DNA from 3 places in the Corynebacterium comes genome. Region 1 is predicted to be linked to each of the others. Evidence: predicted binding sites of a transcription regulator. Region 1 holds the regulator's gene; each other region holds the start of a gene.

Region 1 (5,103 bases):
CACTTCGACGCCTGGTGGAAGAAGGAACGCCAGACCAACCCGCACCTGCTCGACTTCGACCCTGACACGCTGCTGGGTGTCGACGCCGAGGAGATCACCGAGGCCGCCTTCCCCGACAAGTGGCGCAAGGGCAGCATCGACTACGACCTGGAGTACCGTTTCGAACCCGGTCACCCGCAGGACGGCGTGACCATCCTGGTCCCCATTCCTCTGCTGGCCGGCATGGACCGGGAAGGCTTCGACTGGCTCGTACCGGGGCTTCGCGAGGAACTGCTCACCGAGCTCATCCGAACCCTGCCGAAGGAGCTGCGCAAGACGGTCGTGCCCGCACCGGACTACGCCGCCCGGGCGCTGCCCCGACTGCGCCCCTACGCGGGGCCGCTGGTCGAGCAGTTCGCCGAGATCCTGCGTTCGCTCGGCGGGCGACAGATCACGGCCGAGGATTTCCGCCCCTCCGCCGTCCCCGCCCACCTGAAGATGACCTTCGGAGCCGTGGACAAACGGGGCAAGGTCATCGACGCCGACAAGGATCTCGGTGCACTCATCGAGCGCAACGCCGGCTCCATCAGAGCATCGGTGAGCAGGGTGTCGCGCACCAGTGAGTCCAAGGCGGTGTCGGAGTGGACGTCCGACACCCTGGGTACCGTCGCCGAAGAGGTGCAGACGGTCGTCGACGGCCACGAGATCACCGCCTACCCCGCGCTCGTGGCCACCCCGGGCGGCGTGGAGATCCGCGTGCACCCGACCAGGGCCGCAGCCGAGGCCTCCATGATGACCGCGACGCTGACGCTCCTGCTCCGCGAGATCTCCGTCAACGCCAACCAGATGACCAAGGGACTTCCCCTGCAGCAGCGGGTGGCGGTGGACAACTACCCGCACGGCGGCGCCGCAGGACTGATCGAGGATGCGCGGGTGGCCGCCATCCGGGACCTCATGATTGCGCACGGCGGTCCGGTACGTTCCCCGGAGGAGTTCGAGGAACTGAGGAAGAAGGTTTCCCCCGAGGTCTCAGGCACTGTCCGACGCACCGTGGTGGCGCTTGCTCCCGCGCTCATCGAATACCAGTCCGTCGCCGAAGAACTCGCGCGCTGGAGCGGCGAGGCCATCGACGACATGAAGGCACAGCTGGAGTTCCTGGTGCCCAGGAATGCCGTCACCCTGCACGGATCCGCCCAGCTTCGTCACCTCCCCCGCTACCTGCAGGCGATGCGAGTCCGTCTCGAGGAGATGGCACAGGACCCGGACAAAGACGTAGACCGTCAGGATGAGGTCGAGGAGGCCCAGTCCTACCTCAACCTCCGGCTCGCCAGGCTGCCGAAAGGTCGGGAGAAGACCCGCGAGGTCAAGGACATCCGCTGGATGATCGAGGAACTTCGGGTGAGCCTGTTCGCCCAGCGCCTGGGCACCGCGCGGCCGATCTCCCTGCGCCGTATCCAGAAGGCCGTGGACAAGCTCCGCTAGGCCCCGGGCCAGCCCTCGAGGGACTCGGCCGCCGCTTCTTCCTCCCGAGCCCGGCGGCGCATGAGCCGGATCTCCGACTCGAAGTCCTCGGCCGACTCGAAGGACTTGTACACGGACGCGAAGCGCAGGTAGGCGACCTCATCAAGAGCGCGTAGCGGTTCGAGGATGGCAAGTCCGATGTCGTTCGCATTCACCTGGGAGCCACCCTGAGAACGAACCCTCTCCTCCACTTCCTGCGCGAGACGCTTGAGCGCATCATCGGAGACATCGCGGCCCTGGCAGGCGCGGCGGACACCCAGGACAACCTTGTCGCGACTGAACGGCTCCGTGACGCCGTTGCGCTTGATCACCAGGAGAACGGCCTTCTCAATCGTGGTGAAACGTCCGTTGCATTTGGTGCACTCACGCCGGCGACGGATGGCGGCTCCGGCGTCGATAATGCGCGAGTCAATGACACGGGAGTGATCGTGATGGCAGAACGGGCAGTACACAGCGTGTCTCCAGTGCCTTTCTGGGAGGAAACCGGTGGACCGGATGGTGGCACCGATCCTACTCCCCGGGAAGATTTCCCCTAACGCGCCTCGTCGCTCGACTGCGTCTGGTTGCCCGCGGGATACACCGTAGATCCGGTTACGCCTTCATCCCCGGCACCCCGGAAGGAGGCACTGACCACCACCAGACCGAAAAGTGCGCCGAGCAGATACGTCAGGCCGGTCTCCCGCCAGCGGCTGGAATGTCCCTCACCTGCGTCCCGCGGCAGAGGATCGGCGCCAGGTAGGCCCTGTGTTCGATTTGCGGGCACCAGAGTTCGAACACCCCGGCCACAGGAAGGGGACCTGTGGAAGCTCGACGGCTCCCACACAGCGGCCGGGCGGACGGAGTCATGTACGGAAGTATGGACGCTGCCACCTGGGCATGGACGATGCAGGAAGGTGATCACGGCGAAGTCCTTTCGTTGTCTGCTGTGAGGATATCGAGACTGGTCAACACCCTCGAACAGTGCTACCGTTCAGGTGTTCTAACTAGCTGATGTGTTCGATTAAAGCACCCGTTCGAAATTTTGTCCACAGAACCCGCACATCAGTCGAACATCCGTACCAGATCGTGCTAAACATGTAACAGGTGAATGGCATGCGGACGACACGCCATTCGAACAACGACCACCGGAACGCCGCTGAGCCGCCCCGACGATTCGATACGGCACGCACCGCCACCACCCCAGGAACGAGAAGGACGATGACCCGCAAGAGCGCCCCCGCCAAACTGACCCCCTCCGGCAAGCCGGACCCCTCCACACTTTCCGATCGTCAGCGACGGATTCTTGAGGTCATCCGGGATGCCGTCGTGCTGCGGGGCTATCCGCCGAGCATCCGGGAGATCGGTGACGCAGCGGGACTGCAGTCCACCTCCTCGGTCGCGTACCAGCTGAATCAGCTGGAGAAGAAGGGTTTTCTCCGTCGCGACCCGAACAAGCCGCGTGCGGTGGACGTGCGTACCCTGACGTCGACCGACACCGCCAAGAAGCCTGGGCGGCGCGTCGTGGCCAAGACTTCGACGGCCCCGGAGGATGCCAGCGCCGCGAACTTCATTCCGGTGCTCGGCCGCATCGCCGCAGGTTCACCGATTCTCGCCGAGCAGGAGGTCGAGGACTACTATCCGCTGCCGGCCGACCTGGTGGGTGACGGTGAGCTGTTCATGCTGCAGATCGTGGGTGAGTCGATGAAGAACGCCGGCATTCTCGACGGCGACTGGGTCGTCATCCGTTCCCAGCCGGTCGCGGAGAAGGGCGAGTTCGTCGCCGCCCTGATCGACGGAGAGGCGACTGCGAAGGAGTTCCACAAGGATTCCACCGGGGTCTGGCTGCTGCCGCACAACGAGGATTTCTCCCCGATCCCCGGCGACAAGGCGGAAATCATGGGGAAGATCGTCTCCGTGTTCCGGAAGCTCTAGAGACGTTCGCCCCGCCCAGTCAGACAATTGACGGCACAGAATTCCACATCAACCCACGGGAACGGGCCCGGTTTGATGACAGGCCCGGCCGACCGCCTTTCGCTTGATGTCCTCCGGTTCGCACCTATTTGTACTGGCTAATCCCCATTCTCTTCCCTGCGGCCTTTTATTTTGGAACAATGGCGGAAACAGACATCCATTTTTGTCCGATTCCGTCCGTGAGGCGACAGAGGAGAACCCATGTACGCAGAGGAGCGTCGCAGACAGATCGCCTCCCTCACCGCTGTTGAGGGTCGGGTCAACGTCACCGAGCTGGCGAACCGGTTTGATGTCACAGCGGAGACCATTCGTCGGGATCTCGCCGTGCTCGACAGGGAGGGCGTGGTGCACCGGGTTCACGGTGGCGCCGTGGCCAGCCAGACTTTTCAGACGGCAGAGTTCTCCCTCGACGCGCGTTTCCGTTCCGCCCCCACCGCCAAATCAGCCATCGCGCGGGCGGCACTGCGCTATCTTCCGGAGCCCCGCGGCGGGCTCTTCCTGGACTCGGGTTCCACCATCGGCACGCTGGCGGAGCTCATCGCCGAGCAGCCGAACGCCGAACAGTGGTCCATCGTGACCAACAGCCTGCCGATCTCCCTGAACCTGGCCAACAAGGGGCTCCGGGAGGTTCAGCTTCTCGGAGGTTCGGTGCGCGCCATCACGCAGGCGGTCGTGGGTGACACCGCCCTTCGCACCCTGGCGCTCATGCGGGCGGACGTCGCGTTCATCGGCACCAACGCACTCACCCTCGATCACGGGCTTTCCACGGCGGACTCCCAGGAGGCTGCGATCAAATCCGCCATGGTGACCAACGCCCACAAGGTGGTTGTCCTCTGCGACTCCACCAAGCTGGGCACCGACTACCTGGTCAGTTTCGCCGGCATCGACGACATTGACGTGGTTATCACCGATTCCGCGGCCCCCGAGTCCTTCCTGTCGGCACTGCGGGAGCGCGAGATCGAGGTTGTGATCGCGGGCGACTGACCCCGCGTCTCTCCGGGAGCAGGTCAGCCCAGGAGCATCTGACGGGCGACTTCGCGTGCGGCGGCAGCCCCGGAGGTGTCGAGAACAGCCTCGGCGACTTCCCGGCAGGTGGCCAGATCCACGGAGGACAGCTGGGCACCGACCCCGGCCAGGGCGGTCGATGCCGCAGACAGCGAGGTCACGCCCAGACCTGTGAGCACGCACGCGAGCAGCGGATCAGCGGCGGCCTCGCCGCAGACACCGACGGGGGTTCCCGTATCCTCCCCGACCCGACAGGTTTCCTTCACCAGTCGCAACACCGCCGGTTGCCAAGGATCCGTCAGGTACGCCAGCTGGGGGGACAGACGATCGGCGGCCATCGTGTACTGGGTGAGGTCATTGGTACCGATGGAGACGAAGTCCAGGTGCGGCATGAGTTTGTCGGACATCAACGCGGCCGCAGGGACCTCGATCATCGCGCCCGGGGTCAGGCCCCGGTCGCGGCAGAGTCCGGCAAACCATCCGGCCTCCGATTCAGTGGCCACCATGGGGGCCATGACCCAGGTGGGGGCATTCTCCCCCCGCCCCTCGGCGGCCAGCGCGATGGCGTCGAGCTGGCGGGTGAGCAGCCCCTCGTTGCCCAGGGCGATGCGCAGGCCACGCACTCCGAGTGCGGGGTTCTCCTCCTGC
Region 2 (5,103 bases), 140 kb from region 1:
GAACACGCGCTGCGCCAGTTGGTTTCCGCGAAGCAGGTGACCACGCTGACTGCGGCCCTGGGTCCGCAGGCGCGCTACCGGCGCTTCCTGGCGGTGCTCGACGGGCAGGCCAGGCTGGTGGTGGGGACGCGATCGGCGGCGTTCGCACCGGTACAGGATCTGCGTCTGGCGGTGATCCTGCACGACGGAGACGACAACCTCGTCGATCCCCGCGCCCCCTACGCCCATGCGCGCGAGGTCCTGACCACCCGCAGCGCGCTCGAGGGATGTTCGCTGATTCTCGGCGGGCATTCCCGGACCGCCGAGGTGCAGCTGCTCGCGGACTCGGGCTGGGCCCACGACCTGGTGGCGCCCCGGGAGACGATTCGCCAGCGTTCCCCGCTGATCCGTGCGGCCGCCGACACGGAGTTCGAACTGGTCCGCGATCCGCTGGCGGCTTCCGCCCGGCTGCCGAAACAGGCGTTCGACGCCCTGCGCGCTTCCCTGGAACGTGGCGAGCCCGCACTCATCCAGGTCCCCCGCAAGGGCTACGTGCCCACCCTGGCGTGCGGCTCCTGCAGGGCGCCCGCCAGGTGCCGCCAGTGCAACGGGCCGCTGGGACTTCCCGCCGCCGGCGGTAGCCGGGGTGGGGTGCCCACCTGCCGGTGGTGCGGCCGCCCCGACGCCCGTCACCGCTGCGGCGAGTGCGGCTCCGTCCGGCTGCGTGCCGTGGTGCTCGGTGCAGACCGTACCGCCGAGGAGCTGGGCAGAGCCTTCCCCTCCACCCGGGTGATCACCTCCGGCGGTAACAAGGTGGTGTCCGCGGTCGACCATGCACCTGCGCTGGTCGTGGCGACCCCGGGCGCGGAACCTGACGTCGTCGACGGCTCCTACGGCGCTGCGCTGCTGCTGGACACCTGGGCGCTGCTCGGGCGGCAGGATCTGCGCGCCACCGAGGACACCCTGGCCAAGTGGGCAGCGGTGGCCTCCCTGGTCACCCCGGCCTGGCGCGGTGGGGAAGTGGTCGTGGTCGCGGATCCCGGAATGCCTGTTGTGCAGTCACTGATCAGATGGGACATGGTGGGCGCGGCAGCCCGCGAGCTCGCCCAGCGTGTCGACGTCCGCTTCCCTCCCGCCGTCCACATGGCCGCCATCGACGGCGCCAACGCGGCGCTGGACACCTTCCTCGAGATCCTGGAACTTCCGGAACACACCGAAGTGCTCGGACCGGTCGACCTCCCGCCCGGCGTGACGCTGCCCGGAGAGTATGACGAGAATCGCTTCGGTCCCGTCCAGCGGATCCTGCTGCGGACTCCCCCGGGGCCGCGGTCGGTGCTGGGCAAGGCGCTGAAGGCGGCCGCTGCAGCGAAGGCCGGTCGTAAGGACGATCTCCCGCTACGGATCCAGGTGGATCCGATCCACGTCGGATAAGGCGGAGGCTGACCTGGACCAGAGGTGCGATCGAATAAACATTCGAAAGTTGGTGGTGGGCGCCCTGGCGGCTTGATAGAGTCGAACATGTAAGCGACCAGGGGGTGAGTCATGGACGGGCGGAAGATGGCCGGGATCGTCGACCGGATCGACGGCGCACTGGCAGAACTATCGGAACTGATGGCGGATCCCACCGCGGTGATTGTCGAGGATGTCCGGGAGGAGTTCGAACGCCTGGAGAAGGTCATCGGCGCCAAGGGTTTCATTGACGCGGCCTTCGCATACGCCGCCGACCGGGCGGGTGCGGGAAAATATGTCGGAGCGGTGCACACCACCGAGTACCTGACCCGGGCGCTGGGACTGTCGAAGTCCGAGGCCCGTTCGCGGCTCAAGCGGGCAGAGGCGCTGTTCGCACGCCCGACGGTGCAACCGCAACCTGAGCCGGCGCCGGAGCCCGACGAAACAGAGGCCCAGCGCCGCACACGGGAAGAGGAGACTGAGCGGATCCGTCGGGAGCAGGCCGAACGCCGGCGCAGGGAGGAGGAAGCTCAGCGCAGGGCGCGGGACAGGGCCCGGAAGGTCGAATCCGCGGAGAAACAGGCGATGATCGTCCGGGAGCTGGAGCACCTCAACGCCCACGCCGATCCGACTTACCAGGAGCTCTTCGCCCTTGCCTTCCAGGAGGCCGGGCGGCGCCCCCTGGAGGATCTCCGGACCTGGCTGCGGGAGCGTATCCGGCAGGCCAACCGGAAAGGGCGGACACCCGACGGGAAGACCGACCCTTTCGCCGCCCTCCGGAAGCGAAAGATCATCATCGGTGCGCAGGATGCCGATGGCGGGGCGAATGTGTCGATGTACCTGGATGGCGCCGGCCTGGCGACCCTCAGGGCAGCCCTTGCACCGGGCAAACGTCCCGGCGTCAACGCCTCGGTGCCGGCGGAGCAGGATAAGCGGCCGATGGCCGCCCGCCTGGTTGATCAGCTGATGGTCATCCTGGGCCGCTACCTGGATGATGATTCAGCTCAGGCCCGCCACGGTGTGGGCTCGGTGGTGGTGTCGATGACAGCTGCCGAGCTGGATGACCTGCAGCCTGATGACAGGTTCCCCACCAACACCGGCCACCTGCTCACGCCGGCCGATGTCCTGCGGCTGGGGGCAGCCCGCTACGACATCGGGGTGCTGCACGATGACCGGGGGCAGGTACTTGACCTGGGGCGCACCAGTCGCAGCGCCAGCGTGTTCCAGCGTCTGGCACTGTTCGCCCAGGAGCTGTGCTGTACCCGTCCGGAGTGCACGACCGGGCTGTGTGACGCGGATATCCACCACATGGTGGCGTGGCTGAAAAAGGGGAACACCGACATCGAGAACCTCACCATCATCTGCCGCCCGCATCATTCCGCGAACCGTGATCAGCGGGACGGGGCCGGGGGCCTCGGGCACATGGACAAGGACCCCACCACGGGGAGGACCGGGTGGACACCACCCCACGGCGGACCGATGCGCTTCAATGAAACCGAATTTCAGCAACAGTCCGCCGGAGCCAAGATACGCAGCCGGGGACAATCGTCCGATCCCCCTCTCGTCGAGGAGTACGCCTGATGCCCGGCGGGGACGGGAATTCTGACTGCAGCAGGGGAGACGTAGACTATGAGGACGATACGTGAGCGATGAAGGAGCCCGCACCACCCATGACTATCCGTGACATCCGCCTGTTCGGTGACCCCGTCCTGACCACCCGGTCCGACGAGATCACCGAGTTCGACGAGGCCCTGCGCGTGCTCGTCGACGACATGCTCGAGACGATGGACGATGCCGGAGGTGTCGGCCTGGCAGCCAACCAGATCGGTCTCACCCGGCGGATCTTCGTCTTCGACACCAGTCATGTCGAGGACGGCCTGCGGGGACACATCATCAACCCCGTGTGGGAGCACATCGGCGAAGAGACCCAGACCGGACAGGAGGGTTGCCTGTCCATCCCGGACATCTCCGTGGACACCGAACGTTTTGAGACGGTCAAGGTGTCCGGGCAGGACGTCGACGGCAACCCCATCGCCATGGTCGCCTCGGGCCTGATGTCCCGCTGCATCCAGCATGAGACCGATCACCTGGACGGCGTGCTCTTCCTCAGGCGACTGAGCCCGGAGCGTCGTAAGGAAGCCATGGCCGCCATCCGTACCTCCGACTGGTTCAACTCTTAAAGGAGCACCCGCACCATATGCGTCTCATCTTCGCCGGCACCCCCCAACCAGCGGTCGTCGCGTTGCAGCGGCTGCTGCAGTCAGACCATGAGGTCGTCGCCGTCCTCACCCGACCGGATGCCCGCCGTGGGCGCGGCCGGACCCTCCACCCGTCCCCCGTCTCCGAACTCGCGCAGAAACACGGTATCGAGGTCCTGACCCCCGGCACGCTCAAGGCGGGCACCGAGGACGGAGACGCCATCCGCGCCAGGCTCCGCGAGCTGGCGCCCGACGCCATCCCCGTCGTCGCCTACGGCAACCTCGTCCCGAAAGACCTGCTTGACCTGCCCACCCACGGCTGGGTGAACCTGCACTTCTCCCTGCTGCCCGCCTGGCGTGGCGCAGCACCGGTGCAGGCAGCCATCCGTGCCGGGGACGACATCACCGGCGCAGCGACCTTCCTCATCGAGGAGGGCCTGGACACCGGTCCGGTCCTGGGCACCGTCACCGAGGCGATCCGCCCCACCGACACCGCCGATGACCTGCTCACGCGCCTGGCGTATTCGGGCGCCGAGCTGCTGGCGGCCACCATGGACGGTCTCGCCGCAGGGGCGATCGTCCCGCAGCCGCAGAGCGGAGAGGCAACCTACGCACCGAAGATCAGCACCGAGGACGCGCGCATCGACTGGTCAGCGCCGGACTTCGCGGTCGACCGCCACATCCGCGCCCACACCCCAGGACCCGGCGCGTGGACGATGCTCGGCGAGGAACGCATCAAAGTTGGCCCGGTCACCCTCAACGCAGAGGCCACCGACCTGGCGCCGGGTGAGATCCACGTGGACAAGAACACCGTCACCGTCGGCACCGGTACCGCCGCTGTGACACTCGGCCAGGCCCAGCCGCCGGGGAAGAAGATGATGAATGCCGCGGACTGGGCCCGCGGCCATGCAACCTTCCAGATCGGAAAGCAGGTGACCTTCTCATGAGTGGTGGATTCAGGTCCAGGTCCAAGGGCGCCGAGCCCGGCAAGCAGGAGGCGACTCCGTCGAAGGCGAGGCCTCAGCGGTCGCGGCCGAAGGGCGGGAAACCCACCGGGAAAAAGGGTGGGCCAGAGAAGCCCGCGCCGCGGAAGTTCCCGGGCCTGGATGCCCCGCGCCAGCTGGCGCATGAGGTGCTCACCCGGGTGCGGGAGGATGAGGCGTACGCCAACCTGATCCTGCCGCGCCTGCTCAAAGAGCGGAAGATCGTGGACCGCGACGCCGCGTTCACCACGGAGATCACCTACGGCACGCTGCGCACCATGGGTGTGCTCGACGCCGTCATCGCTGAGAGTTCCACGCGTTCGCTCGATCAGATCGCTCCGGAGGTTCTGGACGCCCTGCGGCTGGGCGCCTACCAGCTGCTCTACACGCGGGTGGAGCCCCATGCAGCCGTCGACACGACCGTGCGCCTGGTGGAGGCAACCGGAAACGAGCATGCCAAGGGCTTCGCGAACGCCATCATGCGTACCATCTCA
Region 3 (5,103 bases), 130 kb from region 1:
CGACCCGCGGTGGTCGGACCTGGAGAAGTTCCTGTGATGCGCAAGCGTCACCGGCCCAGCGGGGAAGAGGCGCTTGAGGCCGCGTTCCGGGCGGTCGACCACACCCGGCTTTTCGACGCCCTCGGGGTCACCGTCAGCGATGATTTCCTCCGCCTCGCCCTGACGCACCGCAGCTTCGCCAACGAAAACGGCACCCTGCCGAACAATGAGCGCCTCGAGTTCCTCGGCGACGCCGTCCTCGGCCTTTCGGTCGCGACAAAGCTGTACTCCCAGTACTCTTCGAGGCCGGAGTCCGACATCTCGAAGATGCGTGCCTCCATCGTCTCCCGTTACGGGCTCGCTGACATCGCACGCGAAATCAACCTCGGCCCCCATATCCTGCTGGGCAAGGGGGAGCTCGTGACCGAAGGTCGCGACAAGGACTCCATCCTCGCGGACACCACCGAGGCGATTCTCGGGGCGATCTACCTGCAGCACGGTTTCGAGACCGCCCGCGATGTCGTCCTACGACTGTTCGAGGAGAAGATCGACGCGGCGTCGGCAAGCAACATCCACCGCGACTGGAAGACGACGCTGCAGGAACGTGCCGCCGAGCTGAAGTACCCCATGCCGGTGTACGAGGCGACCTCCACCGGTCCGGACCACGACCTGATCTTCTCCGCCGCCGTCACGGTGAACGGCGTGGAGCTGGGCACCGGCGTCGGCCCCAGCAAGAAGGTCGCCGAACAGGCCTCCGCCCGCCAGGCGTTCCTGATCCTCCGGGAGAACCCCCGTGCCGGAACTCCCTGAAGTTGAGGTAGTCCGCCGGGGCATGGCCGAACATCTGCTCGGAGGTGTCTTCGAACAGGTGGAAGTGCTGCACCCCCGGGCCAACCGCGGTCAGGACGCACCCCTGGACGCGCTGCTCGTCGGCGCCACGATCCGGGATGTCCGCCGCCGCGGCAAGTACCTGTGGTGCGATCTGGGCGATTCCGCCCTCTTCGTCCACCTCGGCATGAGCGGACAGATGCTCATCGGCGAACCCGGCACCTGCACGTCCCGCCACCTGCGGATCCGTTCCGAGGTCAGCGGCAAGGAGCTCGCCTTCGTCGACCAGCGCACCTTCGGCCGATGGCTGCACACCCGGCTCATCGACGGCATCCCTGAGCCTGTCGCGCACATCGCCCTCGATCCCCTCGAGCCCGATTTCGACGTCGTCGCCACCGCCCGGCGTGTCCGGCAGAAGAAGTCGCCGATCAAGTCCGTCCTTCTCGACCAGACCGTGGTCAGCGGTATCGGCAACATCTACGCCGACGAAGCACTCTGGCAGGCCGGCGTCCTTCCGACCCGACGGGCCTCAAGCCTGCGGCAGGGCGACGTGGTCTCGCTTCTCGACGCCGCCGCCGACGTCATGCGCCGAGCCCTCGATGCCGGCGGCACCAGCTTCGACGCCCTCTACGTCAACGTCAACGGCGCCTCCGGCTACTTCTCCCGATCTCTCCATGCCTATGGTCAGGAGGGTGAACCCTGCCATCGGTGCGGTACGCCGATCCGGCGGGTGGCCTTCCAGAATCGCTCGACCCACTACTGCCCTGTGTGCCAGGTCAATTAGGAGTCCGATGAAACGTCTTGTCGCCCATATCGACGGCCATGTCCAGGGTGTGGGTTTCCGCTGGTGGACTCGTTCCCAGGCGATCGAGCTCGGGCTGGCGGGCTCCGCCACCAATCTTTCCGACGGCCGCGTTCAGGTCATCGCCGAAGGTCCCGATGAAGCGGTCGGGGAGTTGCTGCGTCGACTGTGGTCGGGCCCGGGAAGCGTCGATGAAGTGACCCAGGAATGGGCGGAGCCAGTGGGTGAACGGGGTTTCGACACGCTCTAGAAGGGTGGCGGATCATCATCCCGCCTGGGTGGATCTGAGGTCGCTTTCCGTATCTGGGATTCCGCTCTGATCCTGGCCCGGCGCTTCTCTGTCCGCTGCCCGACGGTCTGTAACCAGTTGCGCGCATGAGGTGACAGCGGGCCGGCGGGTTCCTCGATCACGTACTGCCCGTTGTCGAAGAGCCAGACGATCTCCCGCGTATCGGGGTCGATGATGTATCTCACCCGGCCGTCGGTCTTCAGGTTGTGATGGTACTGACACAAGGTCACCAGGTTCGATGCGGTGGTGGGGCCGCCGACCTCGTGGTTGATCCGGTGGTCCATCTGGCAGTGGTGGCCGGGGCGCTGACAACTGGGGAATCCGCAGACCCCGTCAAGCCCGATGACGACCGCGCGGATATCATCCGGCGTCCGGTATGCCGTGGATACCTTGTCGTACAGCTCGTCCATATCCCGGATGGAGGTTGCCCTGGCGGCCATTTCTTCGGCGACGCGGCTATGTGCCCAGCCGATGCCGGGGATGTAGGCGGGGGCGTCCACGACGTCGGTGGCGCGGTAGACGTTGAGGGTGACGTTGGTTCTGCCGTTGCCGCGGATGAGGTCGACCAGAGCCTGGGTCAGGGATATGTCCCTGGTCGACGCGTGGGCGCGTACGTGCAGATCGATCTCCTGAGCGGTGACGGCATCGGTCTCCAGCTCCAGGTAACCCCTGTTTCCGTCGATGCCCAGGCGGTAGTGGTCGGTGTCCGGGCCCGTCGGCGAGTCGTCGCCGGAGACGGATGTGTCGAGGGTCTGGATGATGGCGTTGAGTTTCGCGCGGATGGCGGAGGGGGAGGGGAGATTCTGGTTCGCCCTGCGAGGGGTGAGGTACGTCGCGATCTCCTCGTCGACTATTGCCATGTGCTCATCGTTCGTGGCGTCAAGCTTGCACAACACCCTGTCGATTGCCCGGAGGCGTGGAAGGTCGAGATGGTACAGCCGTTGCTGGAGCCGTTGAAGGCGTGGAAGCTCGTGTAGACGTCGGTGGGCGTGGATGGCGCCCTCGATGTAGCTGTCGTTGTGGCCGGTCGACTTGCGTAGGCTGGCCACGACGATGGCCAGGTCGGTGTCCTCCCCGGGGAGGATCGCCTGCCACATCTCGTGGTCGGCGCGACGGATGCGGGCATTGCGGATCGCGACCGGGTCCTCCGGCGAGCACACGGCATAGAAGGTGGTCGGCCGGAGGAGTTCCTCCAGTTCCTTTTCCACAACCGACATGACCGCCGACATGACGTATCCCCCAATAATCGTCCGTACGTTCGAAACCTACCCTAGAACACCTCTTCGAAACCCGCAAGCCCTACCTGGAAGATCTTTTCCCGGTGCTACCCTTTTCGCGTGCATCTGAAATCGCTGACACTCAAGGGCTTCAAGTCCTTCGCGTCTGCGACGACCCTGAAATTTGAACCGGGCATTTGTGCTGTCGTAGGCCCGAATGGTTCCGGAAAATCAAACGTCGTGGACGCCCTCGCCTGGGTGATGGGGGAGCAGGGGGCGAAGACGCTCCGTGGCGGCAAGATGCAGGACGTCATTTTCGCGGGTGCAGGGGACCGTAAACCTCTCGGCCGCGCTGAGGTCACGCTCACAATCGACAACTCCGACGGCGCCCTACCCATCGACTACAGCGAGGTCTCCATCACCCGCCGTATGTTCCGTGACGGTGCCAGCGAATACGAGATCAACGGTGCGAAGGCCCGGCTCATGGATATCCAGGAGTTGCTCTCGGACTCGGGCATCGGTCGGGAGATGCACGTCATCGTCGGTCAGGGGCGGCTCGCGCAGATCCTGGAGGCGCGTCCGGAGGAACGCCGTGCCTTCATCGAGGAGGCCGCCGGCGTGCTCAAGCACCGGCGTCGCAAAGAAAAAGCGCAGCGCAAGCTCGTGGGAATGCAGGCCAACCTCGACCGACTCACGGACCTGACGCAGGAACTGGGCCGCCAGCTCAAGCCGCTGGCCAGACAGGCCGAGGCGGCGCAACGCGCAGCCACCGTGCAGGCCACGCTTCGCGACGCCCGTCTGCGTCTCGCCGGCGAGCGCGTCCACCGTCTCCGCTCCGAATTCGACGACGCAGGCCGTCGGGCGCGACTGCTGGCCGAGCAGGTCGGGGAGGTCACCGACATCCTGGAGGAGGCGAGCGGAGAACAGCTCACCCTGGAGTCGCAGCTGGAGGAGTTGGTCCCGCAGGCGGAGGCTGCGCAGCAACTCTGGTTCACCCTCGCCGCGCTCGCGGAACGTGTCTCGGCGACCTCCCGAATTGCCGCTGAGCGTGCCTCGAACGCTAACGTCGTCGCCTACACCGGTCAGGATCCCGAGGTGCTTGGACGACGTGCGGAGGAGGCGGAGGCGGAGTTCGCCCGACTCTCCGAAGGTGTGGACATTGCCCGGGAGCGGCTGGAGTCGATCCGGGATGAGGTCTTCGAGCGGGAGGAGGCACGGGGGGAAGCGGAGGCCGAGCACATGGCGCAGGTTCGTGCCATCGCGGACCGTCGGGAAGGCGTCGTGCGGCTCCTTGCCGCGGAGGAGTCACTGGCCGGGCAGGTGAAGGCCGCGGAGGACGAGATCGCCCGACAGGCGGAGATCCTCGGGGAAACCCTGGCACGTACGACGTCGGCGCAGAAGGAGGCTGAAGCCACGGCGGAGAAGATCCGGGAACTCTCGGGGGAACGCGGCCCGCTCGAAGACGCCCACATCCGTGCCGCCAGCGAAGCCGGAGCCGCGGAGAAGAGACTCGATCAGCTGCGTGAAGAACAACGTGTGCGGGAGCGGACGGTGTACTCGCTGCAGTCGAGGATCGACACGCTGCGTCAGAACGTGCCGGTCGCCGACGTGGATCTGGACTGGCCGGCTCTCGCCGGACTCCTGCACACGAAGCAGGGCAGGGCGGTGTCGGCAGCGCTCGGCGCACATGCGGACGCGCTGGTGGGTGCGGTGGATGAGGGGGTCGTCGAGAAGCTCCGTGGCGCCTCCCGCACTGTCCTCGTCGACGAGTCCGCACGCGGTGACGCGTGGCGGCTGAACGCCGACCTTCCCGCAGGCACCACCTGGCTGCTCGACCACATCGACGCAGATGAACGTATCCACATGCCACTCAACCGACTGCTCGCTGACGTCGTCCTGGCCCCGGACGTGGCCACCGCCCGTGCCACGGTGGACGCGGATCCCCGCCTGCGTGCGGTCACTCCGGAAGGCGTGCTGTGCGGCGAGCA

What was found. Region 1 encodes LexA, which represses DNA repair genes until DNA is damaged. Its sites were predicted from a motif close to CGAACANNTGTTCG; they were not measured.
Region 2: a site for LexA is predicted at 1,442-1,455, ahead of CETAM_RS07085 (HNH endonuclease signature motif containing protein). Genes of this name have one in related genera too.
Region 3: a site for LexA is predicted at 3,171-3,184, ahead of CETAM_RS08395 (HNH endonuclease signature motif containing protein). Genes of this name have one in related genera too.

What each region holds. Positions count from the first base shown of each region.
Region 1 covers NZ_CP046453.1:1,608,475-1,613,577, forward strand. Annotated here, with positions in the region: gene hrpA (ATP-dependent RNA helicase HrpA) at 1-1,461, shown strand, start outside; gene nrdR (transcriptional regulator NrdR) at 1,458-1,952, opposite strand; gene lexA (transcriptional repressor LexA) at 2,698-3,411, shown strand; gene CETAM_RS07765 (DeoR/GlpR family DNA-binding transcription regulator) at 3,652-4,434, shown strand; gene ptsP (phosphoenolpyruvate--protein phosphotransferase) at 4,458-5,103, opposite strand, start outside.
Region 2 covers NZ_CP046453.1:1,467,290-1,472,392, reverse strand. Annotated here, with positions in the region: gene CETAM_RS07090 (primosomal protein N') at 1-1,410, shown strand, start outside; gene CETAM_RS07085 (HNH endonuclease signature motif containing protein) at 1,522-3,009, shown strand; gene def (peptide deformylase) at 3,099-3,608, shown strand; gene fmt (methionyl-tRNA formyltransferase) at 3,626-4,573, shown strand; gene CETAM_RS07070 (RsmB/NOP family class I SAM-dependent RNA methyltransferase) at 4,570-5,103, shown strand, end outside.
Region 3 covers NZ_CP046453.1:1,742,828-1,747,930, reverse strand. Annotated here, with positions in the region: gene CETAM_RS08415 (YceD family protein) at 1-37, shown strand, start outside; gene rnc (ribonuclease III) at 34-789, shown strand; gene mutM (bifunctional DNA-formamidopyrimidine glycosylase/DNA-(apurinic or apyrimidinic site) lyase) at 773-1,591, shown strand; gene CETAM_RS08400 (acylphosphatase) at 1,599-1,859, shown strand; gene CETAM_RS08395 (HNH endonuclease signature motif containing protein) at 1,856-3,115, opposite strand; gene smc (chromosome segregation protein SMC) at 3,236-5,103, shown strand, end outside.